DNA from 2 places in the Psychrobacillus sp. PGGUH221 genome. Region 1 is predicted to be linked to the other one. Evidence: riboswitches for the same ligand, from Rfam matches in the RefSeq annotation. Region 1 holds a riboswitch; the other holds the start of a gene.
What was found. A riboswitch is a leader RNA that binds a small molecule or an ion and turns the genes downstream of it on or off. The one in region 1 is predicted to bind cobalamin.
Positions count from the first base shown of each region.

Region 2: it holds a riboswitch for cobalamin, as region 1 does, so the genes downstream of both, PGC35_RS03095 (ABC transporter substrate-binding protein) here and PGC35_RS05310 (ribonucleoside-diphosphate reductase subunit alpha) in region 1, are expected to answer to the same signal.

Region 1 is NZ_JAQMHQ010000002.1:265,779-272,420, forward strand. It holds gene PGC35_RS05300 (sensor histidine kinase) at 1-367, shown strand, start outside; gene PGC35_RS05305 (ribonucleotide-diphosphate reductase subunit beta) at 439-1,476, opposite strand; partial or broken gene PGC35_RS05310 (ribonucleoside-diphosphate reductase subunit alpha) at 1,492-3,735, opposite strand; cobalamin riboswitch at 3,908-4,086, opposite strand; gene PGC35_RS05315 (undecaprenyl-diphosphate phosphatase) at 4,214-5,041, opposite strand; gene PGC35_RS05320 (DedA family protein) at 5,051-5,653, opposite strand; gene PGC35_RS05325 (metallophosphoesterase) at 5,653-6,642, opposite strand, start outside.
Region 2 is NZ_JAQMHQ010000001.1:673,282-679,923, reverse strand. It holds gene PGC35_RS03115 (GGDEF domain-containing protein) at 1-138, opposite strand, end outside; gene PGC35_RS03110 (YwiB family protein) at 327-746, shown strand; gene argS (arginine--tRNA ligase) at 747-2,414, shown strand; gene yyaC (spore protease YyaC) at 2,473-3,084, opposite strand; cobalamin riboswitch at 3,769-3,908, shown strand; gene PGC35_RS03095 (ABC transporter substrate-binding protein) at 4,037-5,005, shown strand; gene PGC35_RS03090 (FecCD family ABC transporter permease) at 5,010-5,993, shown strand; gene PGC35_RS03085 (adenosylcobinamide amidohydrolase) at 5,995-6,642, shown strand, end outside.

The sequences.
Region 1 (6,642 bases):
CCAAGGAGACAAACATGCACATGTTTTAATTGATCCAAAATTATTTGAAAGAGTTCTCGATAATTTAGCCGGAAATGCAGTAAAGCATACCCCTAAAGGAACAAAAGTATATTTAAAAGTAGACCAAATGAAAGACACTGTCCAATTAACTATTTGGGATGAAGGAAACGGAATTCCAAAGGAAGAGCTTGAAAGCCTGTTCGACCGCTACTATCGTGGAACAAATACCACTTCGGAAATATCAGGAACCGGGTTAGGACTAGCTATAACGAAACAGCTTGTGGAGGCACACGATGGACACATACATGTAGAGTCAAGTGACAAAGGAACAATTGTAACAATCATACTGCCCTCTTCTGTAAGTTAGTTAGAAAACTAAAAACATCTATCAATCAAAAATGATTGATAGATGCTTTTTTGATAAAACTAAAACCGTTCTTATAAGTCATCAAATCCGTTATCTTGCACATTTACCTTCACATATTGGCGAGATTTTTGTTCAAAAAAGTCGGTTTTTCCTAAATCAACTTCTTCATAAGCTTTGATCCACTTTAAAGGATTTTTGCGATATTCGGGGAATGGACGGTCATAGCCTAACTGATTGCATCGTACATTTGCGTAAAAATAAATATATTCTTCCACGTCCTCTATATCTAAACCGTCTATTTTATCACCGATTACCTCACGTGCCCAGTCGACCTCGAGCTGTGCTGCTTCTCGGAAAATCTCCTCCACTTCACTCGCACGCTCAGGAGTATCAAATTGTGGATACTCTGTTAATAACTCTTTATAAATCTTTACGAATAAGTCAACATGCAACTGTTCATCCCTATTTATATAGTTAATCATTGTGCTCGTAGCGACCATCTTTTGATGTCTGGCAAGATGATAGAAAAATGAGAAGCCTGAATAGAAAAACAACCCCTCTAATATGACATCATATACAACAGAGCGTAGTAAGTTATCCACATCCGGCTGCTCTGCGAATTCTTCATACCCTTTTAAAACGAAGTTATTTCGCTTTTGCAAAACAGGCTCTGTGCGCCAGAAATCAAATACACGGTTTTGCTCATCTTTGGAAACTAAGCTAGAAAGCACATATGAATACGAATGATTATGAATCACTTCCTGCTGTGCTAGAATAATCATTAATGCATTCAAGCTAGAATCAGTCAAAAAGTCTGCTACTTTTCCTGCAAAGTCTGTTTGCACACTGTCTAAAAGGGCAAGCAAACCAATTATTTTCAAGAATGCTTCTCGCTCATTATCTGTTAGCCCCGAAAATTGCTTAATATCATTGCTCATATTAATTTCAAAAGGGGTCCAAAAATTACCGAGCATTTTTTTATATTTTGGATATGCCCAATTAAATCGTACATCGTCCCAATTTAATATATTGGAACTTTGGCCGTTCACGATACTAGTAGAACGGTTTGGCGCTTCTTTATCCATTAATTTTCTTTTTTCTAACTGCATATTAGCTTTTCCTCCTTAGCTTGAACAAGAATCACAATCGACTAGTTCTACAGAAGTTGATCGAACGTAATAAGTTGTTTTCAGCCCGCTATTCCACGCATCTAAGTGTAAATCAAGTAATTCTTTTGCTTTTATTGTGTTTTGAACATATAAATTTAACGAAACACCTTGGTCAATATGGCGTTGACGTGCAGCATTTTGTTTTAAAGTCCAGTGTTGATCAATAAAGTAAGCTGATTTATAAAACCACGTAGTCTCTGAATTTAAATCTGGTACAGTAACTGGAATTTTGTAATCTTTCTTCTCTTCGGAGTAAAACTTTTGAAAGATAGGATCTATGCTCGCCGTGCTTCCTGCTAAAATGGAAGTAGACGAGTTAGGTGCAACCGCCATTAAATAGCCGTTTCGGATTCCATTTTCAGCGACTTCCTTACGCAGTTCATTCCATTCTTGTCCCTCGTATTGTCGTTTTTCAAAATAGGCTCCAGTTTGCCAATCTGACCCTTCGAATAAAGGATAAGCGCCTTTCTCTTTCGCCAATTCGGCAGAAGCTTGAATCGTTAAGAAAGCAACCTTTTCATAAAGTTTATCAGCAAATTCAACTGCTTCATCTGACTCCCAGCGGATACTATTTAGAGCAAGCAAATGATGCCACCCAAATGTACCAAGGCCAATTCCTCGATAACGAGCATTTGTACGTTGCGCTTGAGGTACCGGAATCATATTTAAATCAATTACATTATCGAGCATACGCACTTGGATCTTTATCAAACGCTCCAATACATTTTCTGGAACCGCTCGTCCTAGATTAATAGAAGATAAATTACAAACTACAAAATCCCCCGCTTTACGTTTTGTCACAATCACATCGTCTTCTAATTGAATGGATTCAAAAGAGGTAGCACTTTGATTTTGAAAAATTTCTGTACATAGATTACTACTATAAACCATTCCTTCATGCTTGTTTGGGTTACTACGATTTACTTCATCTCGGTAAAACATAAATGGTACTCCTGTTTCCAACTGGGAACGCATAATACGTTTTATCAAGTCTATTGCTGGAACAGTTTCGCGTGATAATCGATAATCATTCACACATTCCTCGTATTTTTCTCGGAAAGAACCTTCGCCACGTTTCTCATCGTAGAAATCCTCTAGGGAATAGCCTTTTAATTGTCGTACTTCATGCGGGTCAAATAGGTGCCACTCTTCTCGTGCGTCTACTTTCTCCATAAATAAATCCGGTAAGCATACCCCTGTAAAGATATCGTGTGCACGAAGACGCTCATCTCCATTGTTCAAGCGTAAATCTAAAAATGTAAAAATGTCTTTATGCCAAACATCTAAGTAAACAGCAATCGCACCTTGACGCTGACCAAGCTGATCCACACTAACTGCCGTATTGTTTAATTGCTTGATCCATGGAAGTACACCACTAGATGCGCCTATAAAACCTCGAATAGACGATCCTCGACTTCGCACTTTCCCCATATATACTCCGATTCCGCCACCGAATTTAGAAAGGGTCGCTACGTCTGTGTTACTGTCGTATATCCCTTGAAGACTGTCATCAACCGTATCAATAAAACAGCTAGATAACTGTCCATGTGGCTTTCCAGCATTTGAAAGTGTTGGTGTTGCTACAGTCATATAAAGGTTACTCATTGCCCAATATGCTTCTTTTATTTTGCCAATTCTATTTTCTTTTTCTTCTTTCATTAGCGTCATTGCAATGATTAGCCAACGTTCTTGTGGAAGTTCAACAATTGATTTATCAAAGTCCCTTGCGACATAACGATCAAGTAAAGTTTTAACACCAATATATGTAAATAAAAAATCTCTCTCTGGAACAATTATTTCTGCTAACTGTTGTAATTCATCAAACGAATAGGCTTCCGTCAAACTAATGTCGTAAATTCCATTAGCAGCTTGAAGTTGTACATTGCTAGCAAATTTACTGTAAACATTATTAGATGTTGTTTTTCTTTGACTAGCGACTTGTTCATATACATGTGCCAAATGAATGCGCGCCGCAACAAAAGTCCAATACGTTTCTTGCTCATCTAAAAAACTTAATGCTTCCAAAGACATCGACTTAGACCAAGCAGAGGTGTTACCCTCCGGATTCTTCTTCATCCATCTTTCATGTGATTTAATGAGTGGTGCCATATTGTCTTCTCCGAATTCTTTTACTAAATGGTGGAGTACCTCCTGTTTTTCTGTAAAGGTAATTGATGTCATTTTATTTCCTCCTTGTTTTGATTATGGGTTCTGCTGGAGTGATAGTTGCTTAAGGACACAAAAAAGCGATGTCCCAAGCCTCTTCGGCTGAGTCATCGCTCACATTAAAAAAGTAGGAAACAACAAGACATCTAAAAATTAATTGAGATAGAGTCCTTCGCCCCCACCTCTCAACCCCCGAAGAAAGTGTTGCTTCACCGATGAAAAGGCAGGTCTACTGGCTCATGCTTCACCCTCCTGTCGACCTTCCCACGATTTCTCGCAGTGGCTATTTCAACAGTCGTCCACACTTACAGTTGCGGGGACAGCTTCGGCATTTCACCGAATTCCCTTTTAAACCATAAAGGTACCTAATTATCGTTCAAATACTATATGTTGTGTTATATTCACTTATATACCCTATCATATTGTGTTTAAACTTGTACATAGGAATAAAGTACGTGTCTTTCTTTAGTCATAATAAAAGGGCAGACAATTCAAAATGTCTGCCCTTTTATTACATAAATACGATAACTGCTAAAATTGCTGCTATCACTAAACGATAGATTGCAAATGGCATTAATTTGATACGAGAAATTAGTTTTAAGAAAAATTTGATGGAAATTAGCGCAAATACAAATGCACTGATAAAGCCTGCTGCATAAAAGCCCATATCCCCCATATTAATCTCTTCCCAGTTTTTTACCACAGACACTAGACTAGCCCCTGCCATAATTGGAACAGCCATGATGAATGTAAAATCTGCTGCTGTTTTATGATCCATCCCAAACAATACCCCACCGGAAATAGTTGCACCTGAGCGAGAGAATCCTGGCCATAAAGACAGACATTGTACTAATCCCACTTTAAATGCCTTAGCATACGTAATTTGATCCAAGCTATTGATAGACGGTTTTTTCGGACCAAATTTATCCGCAATAATCATAAAAATAGAACCTGCAACTAGACTGTATATAACTGTTTCTACGCCAAATAAATTTTCATCAATAAAATCTTCTAATAATACTCCTAATACTCCTGCAGGAATTATACCAACGATTACATGTAGTAAATTAAAACGCTTGCTCGAATTTTCGCTTTCTATCTTATATAATCCTACTAAACTAAATAATCGTTTCCACATAACAACCACTACAGCTAAAATAGAACCAAGCTGAACGACAATTTTAAATGTATTCGCAGAATACTGACCTAAAAATTCTTCCGTTTTCAACCACATATCATCAACAATAATCATATGCCCTGTAGAAGAAACAGGAGCAAACTCTGTCATACCCTCAACAAACCCTAATATAATCGCTTTTAATAATTCTAGAAATTCCATAAGATCTCCTTAGTCACGTTTTTTAAAATACCAAACAAGAAATGCAATACCTACTATCGCTAAGATAATATACACTATGTTCGAGTAGATATCCATATACCCTACTATTTCATCCCAATTCTCTCCGACTGCTGCTCCTATTGATACTAACACTGTGTTCCATATCAAAGTTCCTAATGTCGTAAACCAGAGGAATAAGCCAAACTTCATATTAGACATCCCTGCTGGAATGGATATTAAACTTCTAACAAGTGGCACGAGTCTACCGAAAAAGACTGCCCAAACACCATATTTATCAAACCATGCATCTGCTTTATGAATGTCTTTAATAGTCAGTCTTAAAATTTTTCCGTACTTCTGTACAATCTTCTCTAAACGTTCTACGTCTAAAAGTGAGCCAATCCAATATAAAAGAGCTGCTCCAACAACGGACCCTGAAGTAGATGCAATAATAATTCCAAGCTTTGTCATTGTTGTTGTTGTAGTCATAAACCCACCGAGCGTTAAAATCACCTCTGATGGGATTGGAGGGAAGATATTTTCAATTAATATTAAGAAAAATACACCAAAATAACCGTACTGACTAAGCCAGTCCGAAATCCATGCTTCCATTATTTGTTCACGTCCTCTAGCTTAATGTTTACTGCCCATAATTCCGATTGACTACCTAAGCGAATAGGCGGACCCCAAAATCCAAAACCGGATGATACAATCGCATGCAAGCTTCCTTTTTGTTTATACCCATAATCTAGCTCAAATACCTTTCTCGTAATAAGATGATTTGGCCACATTTGTCCTCTATGCGTATGACCTGAAACATGAAAATCTACCCCTTCCGTTTCAGGTATCAATAAATTCGAAGGTGTATGATCCATAACAAACCAAGGAAGATTATCTTTTTCGGGACGTAATTCAGAAAGCTGCTTTCTTTCTCTATTCGTCAAATCTTCTCTACCAGTTAAATAGAACGATTCTGCCAACACAATAGTTTCATCTAACAACATATGTACATTAGACGCTTCCATTTCTTCTACTAATAGAGGAATTTTCTTACCATAGTATTCATGATTGCCGAGTACCCCATATACACCATACGTAGAAGTTAGCTGCTTCATCACTTCTGACATACCTTTTTTTACAAACCAAATAGGATCGTCATCAACTAAATCACCAACTAGTAAGATTAAATCAGGCTGCTCTTCGTTTGCTTTTTTCACAAACCTTTTTAAATGCGCCTTATTGGATAATAAACCAAGATGGAAATCTGAAGCAACTACTACTTTAAGCTTGTCCAACTTGGAATCCTTTTTGGGTAATTTAATAGATAGCTCACGAACAACTGGTGTAAATGCATTGAATGTACCAAACGCAAAAATGAAAACAAATAAGAATAAGATTATCCAACCAATTAATTTTACCTGCTCTGGATATACCCAAGTTAAAATTGTTCCAATCGGAAATAGAATTAGCCCATACTCCATAATTATCATCCAGTAGGATCCCGCAATACTAAATAGCCGCAAGCTATGATTGATTCTACCAATAAGAAACCCATAAGCAATAAGTACCCAGACTATACCGAAATACCACTTATTTATAGG
Region 2 (6,642 bases), on a different contig from region 1:
ACCACTTAAAATCCCAAGTATAAACGGATGATATTTAGTGGAAGGGATGAAAAGATTTAACTTATTTTGAAATGGAATATATGTAAGAATAGCAAATGTAAATAATATACAAAAATTTATGATGATATCTAAAAGCATTTATTCACCCTCAAATGACAGATTGCGTCTATTATAACCTCTTCAGGTGGAATAAGGTATTCCTTTTTGGATTAGTTGTCACATAAGTAAATTTTAAGATATAATGTGAAAGTTATATATATCCATGAGTTATTTAAAATGTACATAAAAGAGATATTTTACGTAAAAATGTTAAAAGGATGAAAGCAATGGCTCAACCATTAAAAAAATCAGTACATGTTCGTTTAAAATCCACCATTTGTCATCCAAATGTCGAGAAGGAAACATTCGATATTGAAACGACTGGAGAACTAGCGCTAAAAGGAAATCAGTCTTATTTAGTTTATGAGGAAGTCCAGGATGAGAAAATTGTCAGAACAACTGTCAAGCTTGGCGGTAAATCTGCTCTTATATTGCGAAGTGGTGGAGTCAAAATGCGATTACCGTTTGAAAGCGGTGAGCTTCAAACTGGGAGCTACGATACGGTTTATGGCACATTAATGATAACTACAAATACAACGCATCTACATTTTGAAGATGGCTATTTTCATGTCGAATATGAACTGCTGATCAATGATGAGGTTGCTGGTACATATACATTGGAACTAATTTATACGGAGGCGGATTAAATGAACGCAGTAGAAAAGGTACAACAGTCTATTAAAACGGCATTGCAAGAAGCAATTATAAAAGCGGAATTAGTAGAGGTAGAGCAAATTCCTTCTATTCATCTAGAAACACCAAAAGATAAAGCCAATGGCGATTATGCAACTAATATTGCGATGCAATTAACAAAGCTTGCGAAAAGAAATCCTCGTCAAGTTGCAGAAGCAATTGTTGAAAATCTGGATATGTCAGGCACGATGATGGAGAAAGTCGACATCGCTGGACCAGGATTTATGAACATCACAGTTCGTAAAGATTATTTACAAGAAGTTGTAAAAGCGGTCCTTGCGGAAAAAGAGAATTACGGACGTACTACTTCAGGTGCTGGAGAAAAGATTCAAGTAGAATTTGTGTCAGCGAATCCAACAGGTGACTTACATTTAGGTCATGCTCGTGGTGCATCTGTAGGGGATTCATTATGTAATGTACTTGATTTTGCAGGGTACGATGTTGCACGCGAATATTATATTAATGACGCTGGTAATCAAATTCATAACTTGGCAGTGTCCATTGAAGTTCGTTATTTTGAAACATTAGGACTAGAAAGAGAAATGCCAGAAGACGGCTATCGTGGACAAGATATTATCGATATTGCAGCAGAACTTGTGAAAGAGCATGGCGATAAATTTGTCTCTATGTCAGATGAAGAGCGCTATAAAGCGTTCCGTGCGCATGGATTAAAAGTAGAGCTTGCTAAATTACAAAAGGATTTAGCTGATTTCCGAGTTGGATTTGATAACTGGTACTCAGAAACTTCTTTATATGAAACAGGAAAAATTGACGTTGCCTTAGATAAATTAAAAGCAAACGGACATATTTTTGAGGAAGAAGGAGCTACATGGTTCCGCTCTACTACTTTTGGAGATGACAAAGACCGTGTATTAATTAAAAGTGATGGCTCTTTCACGTATTTATTACCGGATATTGCATACCATGAGGACAAATTAGTTCGTGGGTTCGACCAACTGATCAATATTTGGGGAGCAGACCACCATGGTTATATCCCACGTATGAAAGCGGCAATCGAGGCACTAGGATACGAACGTGAAAAACTGGAAGTATCAGTTATTCAAATGGTTCAGCTGTATAAAGACGGCGAAAAAATGAAAATGAGTAAGCGTACAGGGAAGGCAGTTACAATGCGCGAGCTTGTAGAAGAAGTTGGACTGGATGCGGTTCGTTATTTCTTCGGTATGCGTTCTGGTGATTCTCATATGGATTTCGATCTTGATTTAGCTGTTTCCCAGTCGAATGAAAACCCAGTATATTATGCACAATATGCGCATGCACGTATTTGCTCTATTCTACGCTCAGCTGAAACACAAGAGATGAAAGCGTCGACCGATTCACTTGAGTTATTACAAAGTGAAAAAGAATTAGACTTATTGAAAAAAATAGGTGACTTCCCACAAGTAGTAGCGGACGCTGCAAAACTTCGTGCACCTCACCGAGTGGCAACATATATTCAAGAGCTAGCTGCAACATTCCATAGCTTCTACAATGCCGATAAAGTATTGGACGCAGAAAACATGGCATTATCAGAAGCTCGACTTGCTTTAGTGACATCTGCTCGTCAAACAATCTCAAACGCTCTACGTTTAATTGGCGTAGCTGCTCCTGAAAAAATGTAATAATGAACACTTCATTCTAGGTGTTATAACAATTGGATAAAACAAAAATGACGATGAATCAAAAAGGATTCATTGTCATTTTTATATTGTTCTTGTTTTGGACTGACTTCAATAAAATTGCAGACGTAATTTTTGCAAGGCTCATAACAGTGCTTAATCTCGTATTATTTAAAGAGTATGTAGGAAAGCTCGGATCTAAATAGTTTACAATCGCTTTTAATTGATAGTTTCCCACTTCGGGAAGCGGATTATTAATAGCATTTCCAGGAATGAGGGGACCATCTTTTAATATAATTGATCCGATTTGGTGATTATCTCCTAAACAGGCATCCACACTAAAAATAATTGGTTCATTGAACTGGCTATTAATTTCTTTTAATACAGCTTCTAAATTTAGTGCGTGAACGGGCTCTTCGATTGTTCCGAATACATGATATGGAAAGTTTTTTTCTTTTAGCATCGTTCCAACAAAGGGACCGAAAGAATCCCCAGTCGATCGATCTGACCCAATACATAAAAAGACAATATCAATGGTGCCAGTCTCACATAATGTACTAAGCAGATAAGACATCTCATTCATATCTTCTTCTGTCGAAGAATTTAATGAATAACTGTAATACAACTTCTTAGTTTGTGTATGCACTCTTCTTTTTTTCTTAAAAGGAAACAACCCGTTGCGCCCCCTTGAAAATAATAGATTTTTTATTAGAGTATCATGAAAACGTTTTCACTGAAAGTTTTGTATAACAACTCGAATTTAATTTTGGAACCGTTAATTTCCGTTCCAGGCGGACGCTTTCCGCCGGCATGGCTTCAGCCGCTTCCCTCGCTCCGCTCAGTCCAGGGTCTTCAGCTCATGCTATTCCGGCTGGAGTCGCCGCCTTCCAAACCAATAAAATGGACAAAAAAACAAAATAAAAATCGATATCAATTAACCTACTGCCTTTTTTCTTCAGTGGGGCATTCGGTAGCTTGCAATTGAATAAGATAGCATCTATTCACTAATTATCCAAAAAGGTATTAACCAGTTTTCAAAAGTTAAAGGAGAGCGACGAACAGACTGCAGCAACAATATTACCGAAAAAAGAAGGGTTGATCTTGACGACAGTCACGGCCAACCCTTCAAAATAATCCTGCGGTAACTTTGAAGCCAAAGTCTGTCCAAAGCAATCCGAAAACAATTGTAACCAGTTTTTGCTTTTTAAAGGGCTCGCTTGCGCTTTTCTAATATATTTTAAATGAATCGGTTGAATAAAGTCGATAATCGGTTGAATACAACTAATATCAGTCGAATACTATGAAAACTTCTGTCGACAATAAAATGTTTTAAGGTATAATGAAATCGATGCATCAAGAATATTTTGAACATAAAGGTGCTTGCTAGTTTACTAGTAAGTTAAAAGGGAAGCTGGTGCAAGTCCAGCGCGGTCCCGCCACTGTAAGTGATTGTACATGATCACAAGTCAGAAAACCTGCCTTTATGCGTTTACACTTTACTACCTACGAGGATAGGTTATGTGTAAGTCCGCTTGGCATGTTTTAACCTAGCAGATTTATACCTATTCTATCTCTCGTTCATGGAACGAGAGATTTTTATTTGCACAAAAATGGAGGAATTACAGATGAAGAAGTTATGGCAATTATGGATGACATCCGCACTTGCAGTATTATTGTTAGTTGGATGTTCTCAAGAAGAAGCAAAACCTGTTGAAGACAAGGACACTACTCAAGAGGAAGCGACAATAGAAGAAACAGAATTCCCGATTACGATGACCGATGCGGTTGGCAATGAGATAACGTTGGAAGAGGCACCAAAAACAATCGTTTCGATGTTGCCAAGTAATACAGAGATTTTATTTGCGCTTGGACTTAATGAAGAAATTATTGGAGTAAATGACTACGATAACTACCCTGAGGAAGCGCTTGAAAAAGAGAAAATCGGCGGTATGGAATTCAACGTAGAAAAAATTGTATCCATGAATCCAGAAATCGTGTTTGCACATGAGTCAATGTTGGGAGCTGGCGATGCAGGTTTACAACAAATCCGTGATGCTGGTGTAAAAGTGTTTGTCGTAAAAAATGCGGCTGATTTTAATGAAACATATACAACTATCGAACAAATTGGTCGTGCTACAGGAAAATTACCAGAGGCACAAAAAATTGTGGAAGATATGAAAGCAAAAGTAGAAGAAGTAAAAGCAAAAGTGGCGAATGTAGAAACAAAGAAAACTGTGTTCGTTGAAACTTCTGATGTTCCGGAAATTTATACACCTGGTAAAGGGACATTTATGCAAGAAATTTTAGATATGGTAAATGCGGAGAATATTGCGGCTGATCAAGAGGGCTGGTTTATGATAGCTCCAGAGGAAATTGTAAACCGTAATCCAGATGTGATTATCGTAATGTATAGCTACGTAGAAGGAATTGTAGATAGTGTGAAGGCACGTGATGGTTTTGATACGATTAATGCTGTTAAAAATGATGCAGTAGTACAGGTTGATGAAAACTTAACTAGTCGAACAGGCCCACGTCTTGCAGAAGGATTAGAAGAAGTAGCGAAAGCAATCTATCCGGAGGCTTTTAGTGAGTAAATCCATGATCGGCTACACCTTGTCTATTATTGCTCTTTTAGTGGCGATATGGCTAGGTGTATCGGTCGGATCCGTAAAGGTACCGATCAGCACATTATGGGATAGGGGAGCAGATGAAATTGCGACCAATATCGTTTGGAAAATTCGCTTGCCGCGGGTTGTTCTTGCAGGGTTAGTTGGTGCATCACTAGCCATTGCAGGAGCCGCGTTTCAAGGTTTATTAAAAAACCCGCTTGCCGACCCTTATACGTTAGGAGTGTCGTCCGGTGCCTCAGTAGGCGCTGTGGCTACGCTCTTTTTCGGTATTTCGGTACCATTTCTAGGAATTTATACGTTACCCATTTTCAGTATGATAGGTGCATTAGTTACGATGCTTCTTGTCATTACATTTGCCAAATTAGTCGATCGTGCGATGAAAATGGAGACGATTATTTTAACTGGAATCATTTTTAGTTCTTTTTTAGGCTCGGTTATATCATTAATGATTGCGTTAACAGGAGAAGAGCTTAGGCAAATCATCGGCTGGCTGCTTGGTAGTGTATCGATGCGAGGCTGGAGCTATGTACAGATGGCATTACCTTTTATCGTCATAGGTTCGATTTTATTAGCTTTAAACAGAAGAGAATTAAATGCACTGTTATTTGGTGAAGAACGTGCAAAGCATCTTGGAGTTAATGTAAAAAGAAGAAAAATGATGATCTTGATAGGCGGGTCTATGTTGACGGGAACAGCAGTAGCAGTATCTGGAACAATTGGTTTTGTTGGGCTTGTTGTTCCACATATGACGAGACTTTTATTTGGATCGGATCATCGACATGTATTACCTCTTAGCTTCATCAATGGAGCATCCTTACTCATTATCTGCGACTTAGTTTCTCGTACAATAATTTCACCAACCGAGCTACCAATTGGAGTAATCACTGCATTTATTGGTGCACCAGTGTTCGCATTTATTTTCTTTAGACAGCGAAAAAAAGGAGGCGTTTAACATGTTGAAGGTAGGAAACTTGTCAGGTGGTTACGACCATAAATTAATCGTTAAGGACGTCTCCTTTGAAGTTGGAAAGGGTGAAATGCTTGGAATACTTGGTCCCAATGGAAGTGGGAAATCTACTTTGCTGAAGGTGATGAGTGGGATTTTACCAATGAGTTCTGGGGACGTATTAATAGAGGGGAAATCACTGCAATCGTACTCATCTAAAGAGCTAGCTAAAAAAATGGCAGTTTTGCCACAATTACATAGTCAAGCATTTTCACATACGGTTAGGGATACAGTATCTCTTGGCCGATATCCGCACCAAAGCGGATGGTTTTCCTCTTGGTCACATGAAGATGAAGTAGCTGTTAAGGAAGCAATGAAACTAACAGCAATGGAAGTGTACGAGCATCAATTACTTGACCTATTATCCGGTGGGGAGCAGCAGCGAGTATTTGTTGCTCAAGCACTTGCACAACAAGCACCAATATTTTTGCTCGATGAACCGACAAACCATTTAGACATTGCACACCAAAAACAATTACTCGATACTATTAAAACGCAAACAATTGAAAAAGGAATTACCGTCATAAGTGTATTTCATGATATAAACCTTGCATCCCTATATTGTGATAGGCTGTTATTAATGGAGCAAGGGGAA